2 linked regions of the Alloyangia pacifica genome follow. Each later gene encodes a partner of the first gene's protein in a complex. Links are inferred from orthologs where the notes say so. Each region holds a gene or a part of one and is shown in the gene's direction. Other genes may lie near its edges.

Region 1 (6,120 bases):
AAAGGCGCGACTGTTAGCGATAACCTAACTGTGACGAGGGTGGTTGGTTTAACTTTGAACCACTATTCTGAATGAGAATACGCTGCTCTGCAGCAAGGCGGCCCGGCGCGGCCGCGGCACGAGGTCGAGGAGTCCCAGATGAGACGTTTGCGCAAAGTGAAGATCGTGGCCACGCTCGGGCCGGCCAGCAACACCTACGAGATGATCCGCACGCTGCACGAGGCAGGGGCAGATGTGTTCCGCCTGAACATGAGCCACGGCAGCCACGAGGACATCACCAAGCTGCACCGCGCCATCCGGCAGGTGGAGAAGGATCTCGACAGCCCGATCGCCATCCTGGCCGACCTGCAGGGACCGAAGCTGCGTGTCGGTGAATTTGCCAACGGCTCGGAAGAGCTGGAATGGGGCGAGACCTTCCGCTTCGATCTCGACGAGACACCGGGCACCGACAAGCGCGTCTGCCTGCCCCATCCCGAGATTTTCCAGGCGCTCAGCGTTGGCGCGCACCTGCTTGTCAACGATGGCAAGATCCGCATGCGGGTCGAAGAATGCGGCGAAGATTTCGCCAACTGCGTGATCGAGGCGGGCGGCACGATCTCGAACCGCAAGGGCGTCAACGTGCCGGATGTGGTGCTGCCGCTGGCGGCGCTGTCGGAGAAGGACCGCTCCGACCTCGAGTTTGCTGCGGCGCTCGGCGTCGACTGGCTGGCGCTGAGCTTCGTGCAGCGCCCCGAGGACGTGGAGGAGGCGCGCAAGCTCTGCGACGGCCGCGCCGCCATCCTGTCGAAGATCGAGAAGCCCTCGGCGGTGAAGGCCTTTGACGAGATCCTCGCGGTCTCGGACGGCATCATGGTTGCGCGCGGCGATCTGGGCGTCGAGCTTCCCGTGCAGGCGGTGCCGCCCATCCAGAAACGGTTGATCCGCAAGTGCCGCGCCGCCGGCAAGCCGGTGATCGTGGCGACCCAGATGCTCGAATCGATGATCGAGAGCCCGATGCCCACGCGCGCGGAAGTCTCGGACGTGGCGACGGCGATCTACGAGGGCGCCGACGCGGTGATGCTCTCGGCCGAATCCGCCGCCGGGCAATATCCGGTCGAGGCGGTAACGACGATGAACAACGTCGCCATCAGCGTCGAGAACGACCCGACCTTCACCGAGGTCATGGAGAACTCGCGCAACATCCAGCGCACCAGCGTCGCCGATGGCATCGTGGCGGCAGCGCGGGAGATCGCCGAGACCGCCAACGTCAAGGCGATCTGCTGCTTCACCTCCTCGGGCACCACCGCGGCGCTGGTCGCGCGCGAGCGCCCGCGGGTGCCGATCATCGCGATGACCTCGCTGCGTGGCACGGCGCGGCGGCTGTCGCTGACCTGGGGCACCAACTGCGTGATGACCGGCGAGCTCGAGCGCTTCAAGCAGGCGGTGGTCAATGCCGCGCGCGCGGCGCGGGCGCAGGGCTATGCCGGCACAGAGGACCATATCATCGTCACCGCCGGCGTGCCCTTCAACATGTCGGGCACCACCAACATTCTGCGCGTTGCCCCCTGCGACGAGCGGCTGATCTACTCGACCGACCCCGAGTGATCGTTCCCCGGGAGCGGGGCCCGCGCTGCTGGTCGGCGCGGGCCCCGCTGCCGGTCCTTCCGGAGGCGATTCCGGCTTGCAAATATCAGGCCCCCCGCCTATAGGGGCGCCTCTAACCGCGCGGCCGGCCCATTGCGGCATGCCGAGTCGCGCCTGTACGCACTTCGTTAAGGAGACGAAAATGCCCAAGATGAAGACAAAGTCGAGCGCCAAGAAGCGCTTCAAGGTCACCGCGACCGGCAAGGTCGTCGCTGGTCAGGCCGGCAAGCGCCACGGCATGATCAAGCGCACCACGAAATTCATCCGCGACGCGCGCGGCACGACCACGCTGTCGGCTCCCGACGCGAAAATCGTCAAGGGCTACATGCCCTACGACCGCTGATAAAGGAGAGCTGAACAATGGCACGAGTCAAAGGTGGTGTCGTCACCCACGCCCGTCACAAGAAGGTCATCAAGGCAGCCAAAGGTTACTACGGCCGCCGCAAGAACACCTTCAAGGTTGCAGCCCAGGCCGTCGACAAGGCCAACCAGTACGCGACCCGCGACCGCAAGAACCGCAAGCGCAACTTCCGCGCCCTGTGGATCCAGCGGATCAACGCGGCAGTGCGCGCACATGACGAGGCTCTGACCTACTCGAAGTTCATCAACGGCCTGAACCTGGCTGGCATCGAAGTTGACCGTAAGGTGCTGGCGGACCTCGCCGTGCACGAGCCGGACGCCTTCAACGCCATCGTCGACCAGGCGAAGGGCGCGCTGGCCGCCTGATCGGGCGCCAACGGCTGACTTTCGAAACGCCGCTCCTTCGGGGGCGGCGTTTTTCGTTCTGCGCGCGCGTGGGGTCTCGGCCCCCGCTGCCTGCGGCCGCTCCGCCGGGATATTTGCACCTAGACGAACATGGCGGGCGGCGCAGGCTTGCGCGCCGGACCCGCAGCCGGTAGTGGACGGACCCGAAGAGATGCTCGGAAGAGGCCCGGAATGGACGACCTGCGCGACAAGTATATCGACCTGATTGGCAAGGCGGCGGATGAATCCGCGCTTGAGGATCTGCGGGTGCAGGCCGTCGGCAAGAAGGGCGAGATCAGCCTTCAGATGCGGAGCCTCGGCAAGATGAGCCCCGAGGAGCGCCAGCTCATGGGGCCGAAGCTCAACGCGCTGAAGGATGAGATCAACGCGGCGCTTGGCGCCAAGAAGGCGGCGCTGGCAGATGCCGCGTTGAACGAGCGGCTGCAGGCGGAATGGCTCGACGTGACCCTGCCCGGCCGCAACCGGCGCGTCGGCAGCATCCACCCGGTCAGCCAGGTCTGGGAGGAATGCACCGCGATCTTCGCCGACATGGGCTTTGCCGTCGCCGAAGGCCCGCAGGTCGAGACCGACTGGTACAACTTCGACGCGCTGAACATCCCCGGCCACCACCCTGCCCGCGCCGAGATGGACACCTTCTACATGCACCGCGAAGACGGCGACAACCGCCCGCCGCACGTGCTGCGCACCCATACCTCGCCGGTGCAGATCCGCTCGATGGAAGCCGGCGGCGCACCGACGCGGATCATCTGCCCGGGCCGCGTCTACCGCGCCGATTACGACCAGACCCACACGCCGATGTTCCACCAAGTCGAGGGGCTTGCCATCGACAAGGACATCTCCATGGCGAACCTCAAGTGGGTTCTGGAAGAGTTCTTCTCGGCCTTTTTCGGCCGCTCGGTGAAAACCCGCTTCCGTGCCTCGCACTTCCCGTTCACCGAACCCTCGGCCGAGGTGGACATCCAATGCCAGTGGAAGGACGGCTCGGTCACCGTGGGCGAAGGCGACGACTGGCTGGAAGTGCTGGGTTCGGGCATGGTGCACCCCAAGGTGCTGCAGGCCGGCGGGATCGATCCGAGCGAATGGCAGGGCTTTGCCTTCGGCATGGGGATCGACCGGATCGCGATGCTGAAATACGGCATCCCCGACCTGCGCGCCTTCTTCGATTCGGATCTGCGCTGGCTGCGCCATTATGGCTTTGCCTCGCTCGATGTGCCGACGCTGCATGGCGGCCTGTCGCGCTAAGCGCGGGTATGGCAGGGAATTGGGGCCCGGCGCATCCGCGTCGGGCCTTTTCCTTTTTGAAACCTGCGCCATCTTGGGGCTCATGAAGCTCTTCGATCACCGCAACCGCGAGCGTAACGCGGACACGCGGCGCGTCTACGCGCTTTTCGAGATCGCCCATACGGCGGTGGATTTCGGCGCCGCGCTCTGTTTCACCATCGGCTCGGTGCTGTTCTTCTGGAAGCAGTACGAAACCGCCGCCATCTGGCTCTTCACCGTCGGCTCGGTGCTCTTCATGGTGAAGCCCTCGCTGCGGCTGGCGCGCGAGATCAAGCTCTGGCGGATGGGGCAGATCGAGAGGCTGGCAGATCGCGATCGGAACGGCTAGCGCCGCGAGGCGAGCCAGGCGAGGCGCACGAAGTTGCGCTCGACGAGGGCCATGGCCGGGGCGCGGGCGCCGGCGGAGCGGATCGAGAGATCGGTTTCCATCAGCATCGAGAGCGCATCCTCGAGCCGGTCGGCAGTCCAGCCCGAGGCCTGGCGCAGCATCCGGTCGCGGCGCGGGCCGAAGAGCGGAGGGCGCAGGCGTTGCACCCCGGCTTGCGGGCCACCCTGGGCCGAGGCGAGCGCGTAGAGCACGCGGAAGTGGCGCATCGCCATGATCAGCAGCGTGACCGGCGCGACCCCCTGCCCTTCGAGCCGCTGCATCAGCGGTCCGATTTCGGGCGAGCGACCCTCGGCGACCACGTTGAGGATGTCGTCGAGCTCGGCTTCGATCGAGGCGGGGGCGCAGGCGGCCACCTCCTCGGGGGTGAGCGGCGCGGGATCGTCCAGCTTGTAGAGCCCGAGCTTTTCGAGCACCTGCCGGAAGTCGCCCGGCTCGAGCGCGCGGGCGAGATGCTCGAGTGCGTCAAAGGCGGCGCGGTCGACCTGGGTGAGACCGGCCTTCTTCAGCGCGGCCTCGATCTCGTCACGGCCCGGCGGGTCCGAGTAGATGCCAATGGCCAGCGCGTCGGGGGCGGCCTCGAAGAGCTTGCGGAGGGCGGATTTCGCGGTGAGCTGTCCGGCGGTGACGATGATCTGCGCATCGCCCGGGCGCCAGTCGGTCAGCGCCGCGCCCATGGTCTTGGCAAGCCCGTCGGTCGCCTCCTCGACGAAGACCACGCGCGGTCCGGGGAAGAAGCCCTGCGCCTTCACAGCGTCGAGCAGCAGCGCCGGGTCCTTGCGCAGGTCGGCACCGCCCATGCGGGTCAGGCGCATCTCGGCCTCGGCCTCGGGGCCGACAAGGGCCGTGATGACCTCCTGCCGCCGGTGCGCCACGCGCATGGCGTCCTCGCCGTAGAGCAGCACGCCCGAGCGCGTCGGGTCCGGCTTGCGGAAAAAGGCCTGTGCGTCGCGCCCGCCGAGTTTCACGAGACCCCCGTCACTGCGGCAGGTCCGCCGCGACCAGCAGCAGCCGGTCGATGACCCGGTCGGCCAGCATGAGCATCAGCCGCTCCTCGGCGTCGCGCTCGGCGGCCTGGGTGGCGGCGGTCGAGCCGGTGGTGGAATAGCCGGTGAAGGTAGAGGTGTCGCCGGAGGTCAGCGCCTCGTTCGTCACGGCGTCGCGCAGCGTGAAGTACGCGGTGCCGATCACCCGGATGCGGGTGGTGTTGCCGTCGGCGAGCGAGCCGTGCCCCGAGGTCTCGGTCCTCAACGAGGTGTCGAGCCGGTAGGGCGCGCCGGGCGCGGCGCGGCCGAGCCGTTCCTCGATCCGGCGGGTGTAGAGATAGGCGTCGGGCGAGTCGGGATCGGCAAAGGCGATCTGCCCGAGCAGCTTCTGCCCGCCGCCCTGAGGCCCGTAGGCCGGGGCAAAGCCACAGCCCGCGAGCGCCAGGGCGCCGCAGGCTGCAAGCAGGGTTCTTCGATCAAGCGACCACATTGACGATCCGGCCAGGCACAACGATGAGCTTCTTCGGGGCGGCCCCTTCGAGGCTCCGCACCACAGCTTCGTGCGCGAGGACGAGTTTTTCAATCTCTTCCTTGGCCATGTCCTTGGGAACGGTGAGTTCGCCGCGGCGCTTGCCGTTGACCTGGATCGGCAGGGTGACGCTGTCCTCGACCAGCATCGCCTCGTCGGCCTTGGGCCAGGGCGCGTTGGCGATGAGCCCCTCGCCGCCGAGCAGATGCCAGATTTCCTCGGACAGGTGCGGGGTCATCGGCGACATGAGCTGCGCGAGGACCTTGGCCGCCTCCTTCTTGGCAGCAGCGCCCGCCTGCGATTTGCCGAGCACGGCGGTGAAGGCATAGAGCTTGGCGATGGCCGCGTTGAAGCCGAAGCTCTCGACGCCCATGGTCACGTCGTGGATCGCCTTGTGCATCTCGCGCAGCAGGGCGGCATCCTCGGCCCCGGCGGGGGCATCGGATGCGGCGATCTCGGCGGCGATCCGGTAGACCCGGGCGAGGTGCTTGGAGGCCGCTTCCGCACCCGACGCGGTCCATTCCACGTCACGCTCGGGCGGGCTGTCCGAG
Region 2 (6,147 bases), 2.0 Mb from region 1 along the record:
TGGATCGAGGCCGAGGCGTTGACGCAGATCAGCAGGCTCGGCGGCTCGGCGCTGAGCGAGGTGACGGCGGTGGCGATCAGCCCGTGCCGCGCATTGCCTGCCTCGCAGGTGACCAGCGAAACGCCGGCGGCAAGGCGGCGCATGCCGGATTTGAAATCGTTGGGATCCATTCAGTCATCCTTTCCTTCGGTCACGGCGGGCCGGGAGGAAGCCAGCGCCGGGGCAATCCGGTGGGCACGCCGCGCTGCGGGCCGAGCGGCGGCGGGTCCGGGACTGCTGGTCCATGAATGCAGGGCACCGGCGCCGCCGTCCAGAGTACATCGACCTTCGAAAGGTTGGGCCGGCCCCGGCGTAACGAAAGCGCCCTGTCATTTGCGAGAGGCCGCGGGTGCCGCCGTGTGCCCGGATCTTGGGCACCCGGCGCGTGACATCGCGCCCCGGGGAGCCTCCGCTCCGGGGCGAAGGCCCGTCGCTCTTGCACCCGCTCTCCGGGCGGGGGAAGTCATCGAGCGGCGCCACGCCCCAGACGCCCGAATGACGACTGAAAGGCACGATAGATGAAAGACCTCCTCCCCAACGGCGCGCTCGACGCCGAGGCGCTCGACACGCTCTTCCTCGAGGCTCGCAGCCAGAACGCCTGGCAGGACAAGGACATCCCCGAGGAGATCCTCGAACAGCTCTATGATCTGGTAAAGATGGGCCCGACCTCGGCCAACTGTTCCCCCGCGCGCTTCGTCTTCATCCGCAGCCGGGAGGCCAAGGAACTGCTCGCCCCCGCCCTGTCGAGCGGCAACCGCGACAAGACCCTGTCGGCCCCGGTCACCGTCATCGTCTGTCAGGACATGGCGTTCTACGACAAGCTCGGGGAGCTCTTCCCGCATGTCGATGCGAAGCCCTGGTTCACCGGCTCCGAGGCAATGATCTCCGAGACTGCCTTCCGCAATTCCTCGCTTCAGGGCGGCTACCTGATCATGGCGGCCCGTGCGCTCGGTCTCGACTGCGGTCCGATGTCGGGCTTCGATGCCAAGCTGGTCGAGCAGACGTTCCTCGCCGGCACCAGTTGGAAAGTGAACTTCATGGTGAACCTCGGCTACGGTGATCCCTCGCAGGTCTTCGGCCGCCTGCCGCGCCTGAAGATGGAAGACGCCTGCAAGCTGCTCTGACGCGTGCCTGCTCCGGCGCGCGCCGCCGGAGCCTTTCTCCTAATACCCCGGGGGTGACTTGGTCGCAGGCCACGAGAGGCATCGCTTGCTCTCTCCGTCCCGGCCCGGGGACCTCTCCGGGCCAACCCCCTTTCCCCTCCCGCCTCATTCCGCTAAGGACCGGAGCCAAGCGAAACCAAGCCGGGCCGAGAGATGAAATTCACGCTTTCCTGGTTGAAAGACCACCTCGACACCTCCGCCACGGTGGAGGAAATCACCGAGGCACTGACCGATCTGGGGCTGGAAGTCGAAGGGGTCGAGAACCCCGCCGACCGCCTGTCGGCCTTTACCATCGGCAAGGTGCTCAAGGCCGAGAAACACCCCGACGCCGACAAGCTGCGCGTCTGCACGGTCATGACGGACGAGGGTGAGAGCCAGATCATCTGCGGCGCCCCCAACGCGCGCGAGGGGATCACCGTCGTCGTCGCCAAGCCCGGCACCTATGTGCCCGGCATCGACACCACCATTCAGGTCGGCAAGATCCGCGGCATCGAGAGCTTCGGCATGATGTGCTCCGAGCGCGAGATGGAGCTCTCGGAAGAGCATGACGGCATCATCGAACTGCCCTCGGGCGAGGTCGGCGAGCGCTTCATCGACTGGCTGGCGTCCAACGATCCGGCCAAGGTCGACCCGGTGATCGAGATCGCCATCACCCCGAACCGTCCCGACGCGCTCGGCGTGCATGGCATCGCCCGCGACCTCGCGGCGCGCGGCCTCGGCACGCTGAAGCCGCTGCCCGAGGTCACCGTGCCCGGCAGCTTCGCCTCGCCGATCAGCGTGACCATCGACGAAGACACGCTGGACGACTGCCCGGTGTTCTACGGCCGTGTCATCCGTGGCGTGAAGAACGGCCCCTCGCCGCAGTGGCTGCAGGACCGGCTGAAGGCCATCGGCCTGCGCCCGATCAGCTTCCTCGTCGATGTGACCAACTATTTTACCTTCGACCGCAACCGCCCGCTGCACGTCTTCGACGCTGGTAAGGTGACAGGCGATCTGCGCGTGCACCGCGCGAAGGGCGGCGAGACGCTCGAGGCGCTGGACGAGCGTACCTACACGCTCGAGCCCGGCATGGTGGTGATCTCGGCGGGAGACACCGTTGAAAGCCTCGGCGGCGTCATGGGCGGCGAGCCCACGGGCGTGTCGGACGAGACCGTCGACGTTTTCCTCGAGGCGGCGTATTTCCAGACCGTCCGCACCGCCTATACGGGCCGCGCGCTGAAGATCAACTCCGACGCCCGATACCGCTTCGAGCGCGGCATCGACCCGGCCTCTGCCGCTCCGGGCATCGAGGCGGCCACGCAGATGATCCTCGAGATCGCCGGTGGCGAGGCTTCGGAAGTTGTCGTCGCGGGCGCCACGCCGGACGTCAGCCGCGCCTACAAGCTCGACACCGATCGGGTGATCAGCCTCGTGGGCATGGAGATCCCGGCGGACGAACAGCGCGCCACGCTGACCGCGCTCGGCTTCACCTTCGACGGTGACATGGCCAATGTCCCGAGCTGGCGTCCCGACGTGATGGGCGAGGCCGATCTGGTGGAAGAGGTGGCCCGCGTCGCCTCGCTCACCAAGCTGCAGGGCCAGCCGATGCGCCGTGCCCAGCCGGGCGTGCCGAAGCCGATCCTTTCGCCGCTTCAGAAGCGCGAGCAGATCGCGCGCCGCACCACGGCGGAGCTCGGCTACAACGAGTGCGTCACCTACAGCTTCGTCGATCAGGCCTCCGCCGAGATTTTCGGCGGCGGCACCGATGCGACCATGCTGGCCAACCCGATCAGCTCTGAGATGAGCCACATGCGCCCCTCGCTGCTGCCGGGGCTGCTGCAGGCTGCGGCGCGCAACCAGGCGCGCGGATTTGCCGACATGGCGCTCTTCGAGTGCGGTCCCGCCTTTGCAGGCGGCGAGCCGGGCGAGCAGGCCACGCAGGTCTCCGGCATTCTCGTAGGTCGCACTGGTCCCAAGGACGTGCACGGTGCCTCGCGCCCGGTGGATGTGTTCGATGCCAAGGCCGACGCCGAGGCGATCCTCGCCGCCCTGGGCGCGCCCGCCAAGATGCAGATCCTACGCGGCGCCGAAGAGTGGTGGCACCCGGGCCGTCACGGCAAGCTGTGCCTCGGCCCGAAGAAGGTGCTGGGCGTCTTCGGAGAGCTGCACCCCAAGGTGCTGCAGGCGATGGACGTGAAGGGGCCGGTCGTGGCCTTCACCCTCTACCCGCAAGAGATCCCGCTGCCGCGCAACGCAGGCGGTGCGCGTCCGGCGCTGAAGCTGAACGACCTGCAGGCTGTCGAGCGCGACTTTGCCTTCGTGGTGGATGCGGATGTGGCGGCTCTCGACCTGGTGAACGCCGCTGCCGGTGCCGACAAGGCGCTGATTGAGGATGTGCGCGTGTTCGACGAGTTCATCGGCGGCAGCCTCGGGGAGGGCAAGAAGTCGCTCGCCATCACCGTGCGCCTGCAGCCGAACGACGCGACGCTGAAGGAAAAGGACATCGAGGCGGTTGCGGCCAAGATCGTCGCCAAGGTCGAAAAGGCCACCGGCGGCATACTGCGCGGCTGAGCCCGGTTCGTATGATGACAAAGGCCCCGGCGGAGCGTTCCGCCGGGGCCTTTTTTCTTAATCAGGGGGCCTTCTGGTGGTGCCGCGGCCTCAGGCCTCGGCGGTGAACTCGTCGTATGCCGCCAGCGCCTTGGCGGCATACATCAGGCCTGGGCCGCCGCCCATCTGCACCGCCATGCCGCAAACGTCGGCGATCTCCTCGCGGGTGGCGCCAAGGCGGACCAGCGCGCTGACGTGGCTCAGGATGCAGGCGTCGCAGCGGATCGCGATGCCTATGCCAAGCGCCACGTACTCCTTTTCCTTGTGGTTCAGCGCGGCCTCGGCAGAAGCGGCCTTTTCCATCTCGACGAAGCCGGCGAAGGTTTCGGGGATGGCCTTGCGCAGCTCGCGCAGCTCCTTGCGCTTGTCGGCGAGTTGTTCCTTGAACGACATATCGCTCTCCTTGAATGTAGCGGCGCCCTGATGACCACGCGGGCGAGGCGACAGCCTTGATCCAGATCAGACAAGTGGAGGATAGCGGGATTGCGCGCCCTGCAGAACGCAGAAGGCCCCACGGTGCGGGGCCTTTATGTGCATCGGAGGAAGGCTGCTCAGCCGAGCAGACGTCGCGCGATCACCTGGGCCTGGATCTCCGCCGCCCCCTCGAAGATGTTGAGGATGCGCGCGTCGCACAGGATGCGGCTGATCGAATATTCCAGCGCGAACCCGTTGCCGCCGTGGATCTGCAGCGCGTTGTCGGCATTGGCCCATGCCACGCGCGCGCCGAGCAGCTTGGCCATCCCGGCCTCGAGGTCGCAGCGGATGCCCTCGTCCTTTTCGCGGGCCGAGAAATAGGTGAGCTGGCGGGCGATCATGATCTCGACGGCCATCATCGCCAGCTTGCCCGACACGCGCGGGAAGGCGATCAGCGACTTGCCGAACTGCTTGCGCTCCTGCGCGTAGCGCATCCCGACGTCGAGCGCCGATTGCGCGACGCCGATGGCGCGGGCGGCGGTCTGGATGCGGGCGCTTTCGAAGGTCTCCATGAGCTGCTTGAAGCCCTTGCCCTCTTCGCCGCCGAGCAGGTTCTCGCCCTTCACCTTGAAGCCGTCGAAGCCAAGCTCGAACTCCTTCATGCCGCGATAGCCGAGCACCTCGATCTCGCCGCCCGTCATGCCGGGGGTGGGGAAGGGGGCCTCGTCGTCGCCGGGCGTCTTCTCGGCGAGGAACATCGACAGGCCCTTGTAGTCGGAACTGCCGGGATCGGTGCGCGCGAGCAGGGTCATCACATGGGCGCGGGCGGCATGGGTGATCCAGGTCTTGTTGCCGGTGACCATGTAGTCGCCCTGTTCATCCTTCACCGCCCGTGTTCGCAGAGAGCCGAGGTCGGAGCCGGTATTGGGCTCGGTGAAAACCGCCGTCGGGAGCTTCTCGCCGCTGGCGATCTGCGGCAGCCATTTGGCTTTCTGCTCTTCGGTGCCGCCGGCGAGGATCAGCTCTGCCGCAATCTCCGAGCGGGTGCCGAGGGAGCCGACGCCGATATAGCCGCGCGAAAGCTCCTCGGAGACGACGCACATCGAGGCCTTCGACAGGCCGAAACCGCCGAATTCCTCGGGGATGGTCAAGCCGAAGACGCCCATATCGGCCAGTTCCTCGATCACCTCCATCGGAATGTAGTCGTCCTTGAGGTGCCACTCATGGGCAAAGGGCTCGACCTTCTCGACGGCGTAGCGGCGGAACTGCTCGCGGATCATCTCAAGCTCGTCGTCGAGGCCGGTGCGGCCGACGGTGATCTCGGCACTGCGCTCCTCCATGAGCGCGACTAGACGGCTGCGGGCGGCCTGAGAGTTGCCGCTGGCGGCAAGCGTCCCTGCGGCGCCCTCGTGAAGTGGCGCGGCGGCAGAGGCGGGCAGGCCGAGGTCGGTAAGGCGCACCATTTCGCCCTGGTTCATCTGGATGCCGCCAGCGATCTGGCCCAGGTATTCGCCAAAGGCGATCTGCAAGAGGAGTTGCTCGACTTCGCCGAAGGTGCCTTCGGCCTCCAACCGCTCGGCCCAGCCATGCATCTGGCGCAGCGACTCGGCGTAGGTGGCGAGCCATGCAAGGCCGTGGGCGGCGAACTGGTGCGCCTCGATCAGTTTGCCCGAGACGCGGCCATGCTCCTCGACTCGCGCGCGGACGGCAGCGCGGGCCGCGTCGAAGATCTGCTCGACCGGGGTAATTGCCGCGCCGGTCAGTTCAAGGAGGTTTGCAAGCACCACGCCCTGTTCCACCGCGCCACCCTGTCCGTCATGAGCCATGAATCATCTCCTCCTGCTGCCGAAGATCGAGATAGCGACTTTGCAACCGCAGCGCAACAAAAATACCAATCAAACACTTATATCGTTCTAATATTACCTTGTTGATTGTGGCTGTC

What was found.
Region 2: the proteins of pheS (region 1) and pheT are in contact, whole or in part, in a crystal structure (PDB 6P24), measured with the Escherichia coli proteins. The link is inferred for Alloyangia pacifica from one-to-one orthologs.

Annotation. Positions count from the first base shown.
Region 1 is NZ_CP022189.1:2,602,039-2,608,158, forward strand. Bases 1,612-4,594 are described here. They hold pheS (phenylalanine--tRNA ligase subunit alpha), read left to right. Parts: upstream 1,612-2,559; coding sequence 2,560-3,630; downstream 3,631-4,594. Other genes in these bases: rpmI (50S ribosomal protein L35), read left to right, coding at 1,766-1,966; rplT (50S ribosomal protein L20), read left to right, coding at 1,984-2,349; CEW88_RS12620 (YrhK family protein), read left to right, coding at 3,713-3,997; holA (DNA polymerase III subunit delta), read right to left, coding at 3,994-4,594. Also shown: pyk (pyruvate kinase), read left to right, coding at 139-1,584; more of holA, read right to left, coding at 4,595-5,022; LPS assembly lipoprotein LptE, read right to left, coding at 5,033-5,530; leuS (leucine--tRNA ligase), read right to left, coding at 5,517-6,120.
Region 2 is NZ_CP022189.1:632,790-638,936, forward strand. The notes cover bases 1,044-4,053. They hold pheT (phenylalanine--tRNA ligase subunit beta), read left to right. Parts: upstream 1,044-1,355; coding sequence 1,356-3,752; downstream 3,753-4,053. Other genes in these bases: CEW88_RS03055 (malonic semialdehyde reductase), read left to right, coding at 1,044-1,163; CEW88_RS03065 (carboxymuconolactone decarboxylase family protein), read right to left, coding at 3,843-4,053. Also shown: CEW88_RS03050 (flavin reductase family protein), read right to left, coding at 1-170; more of CEW88_RS03055, read left to right, coding at 558-1,043; more of CEW88_RS03065, read right to left, coding at 4,054-4,184; CEW88_RS03070 (acyl-CoA dehydrogenase family protein), read right to left, coding at 4,343-6,031.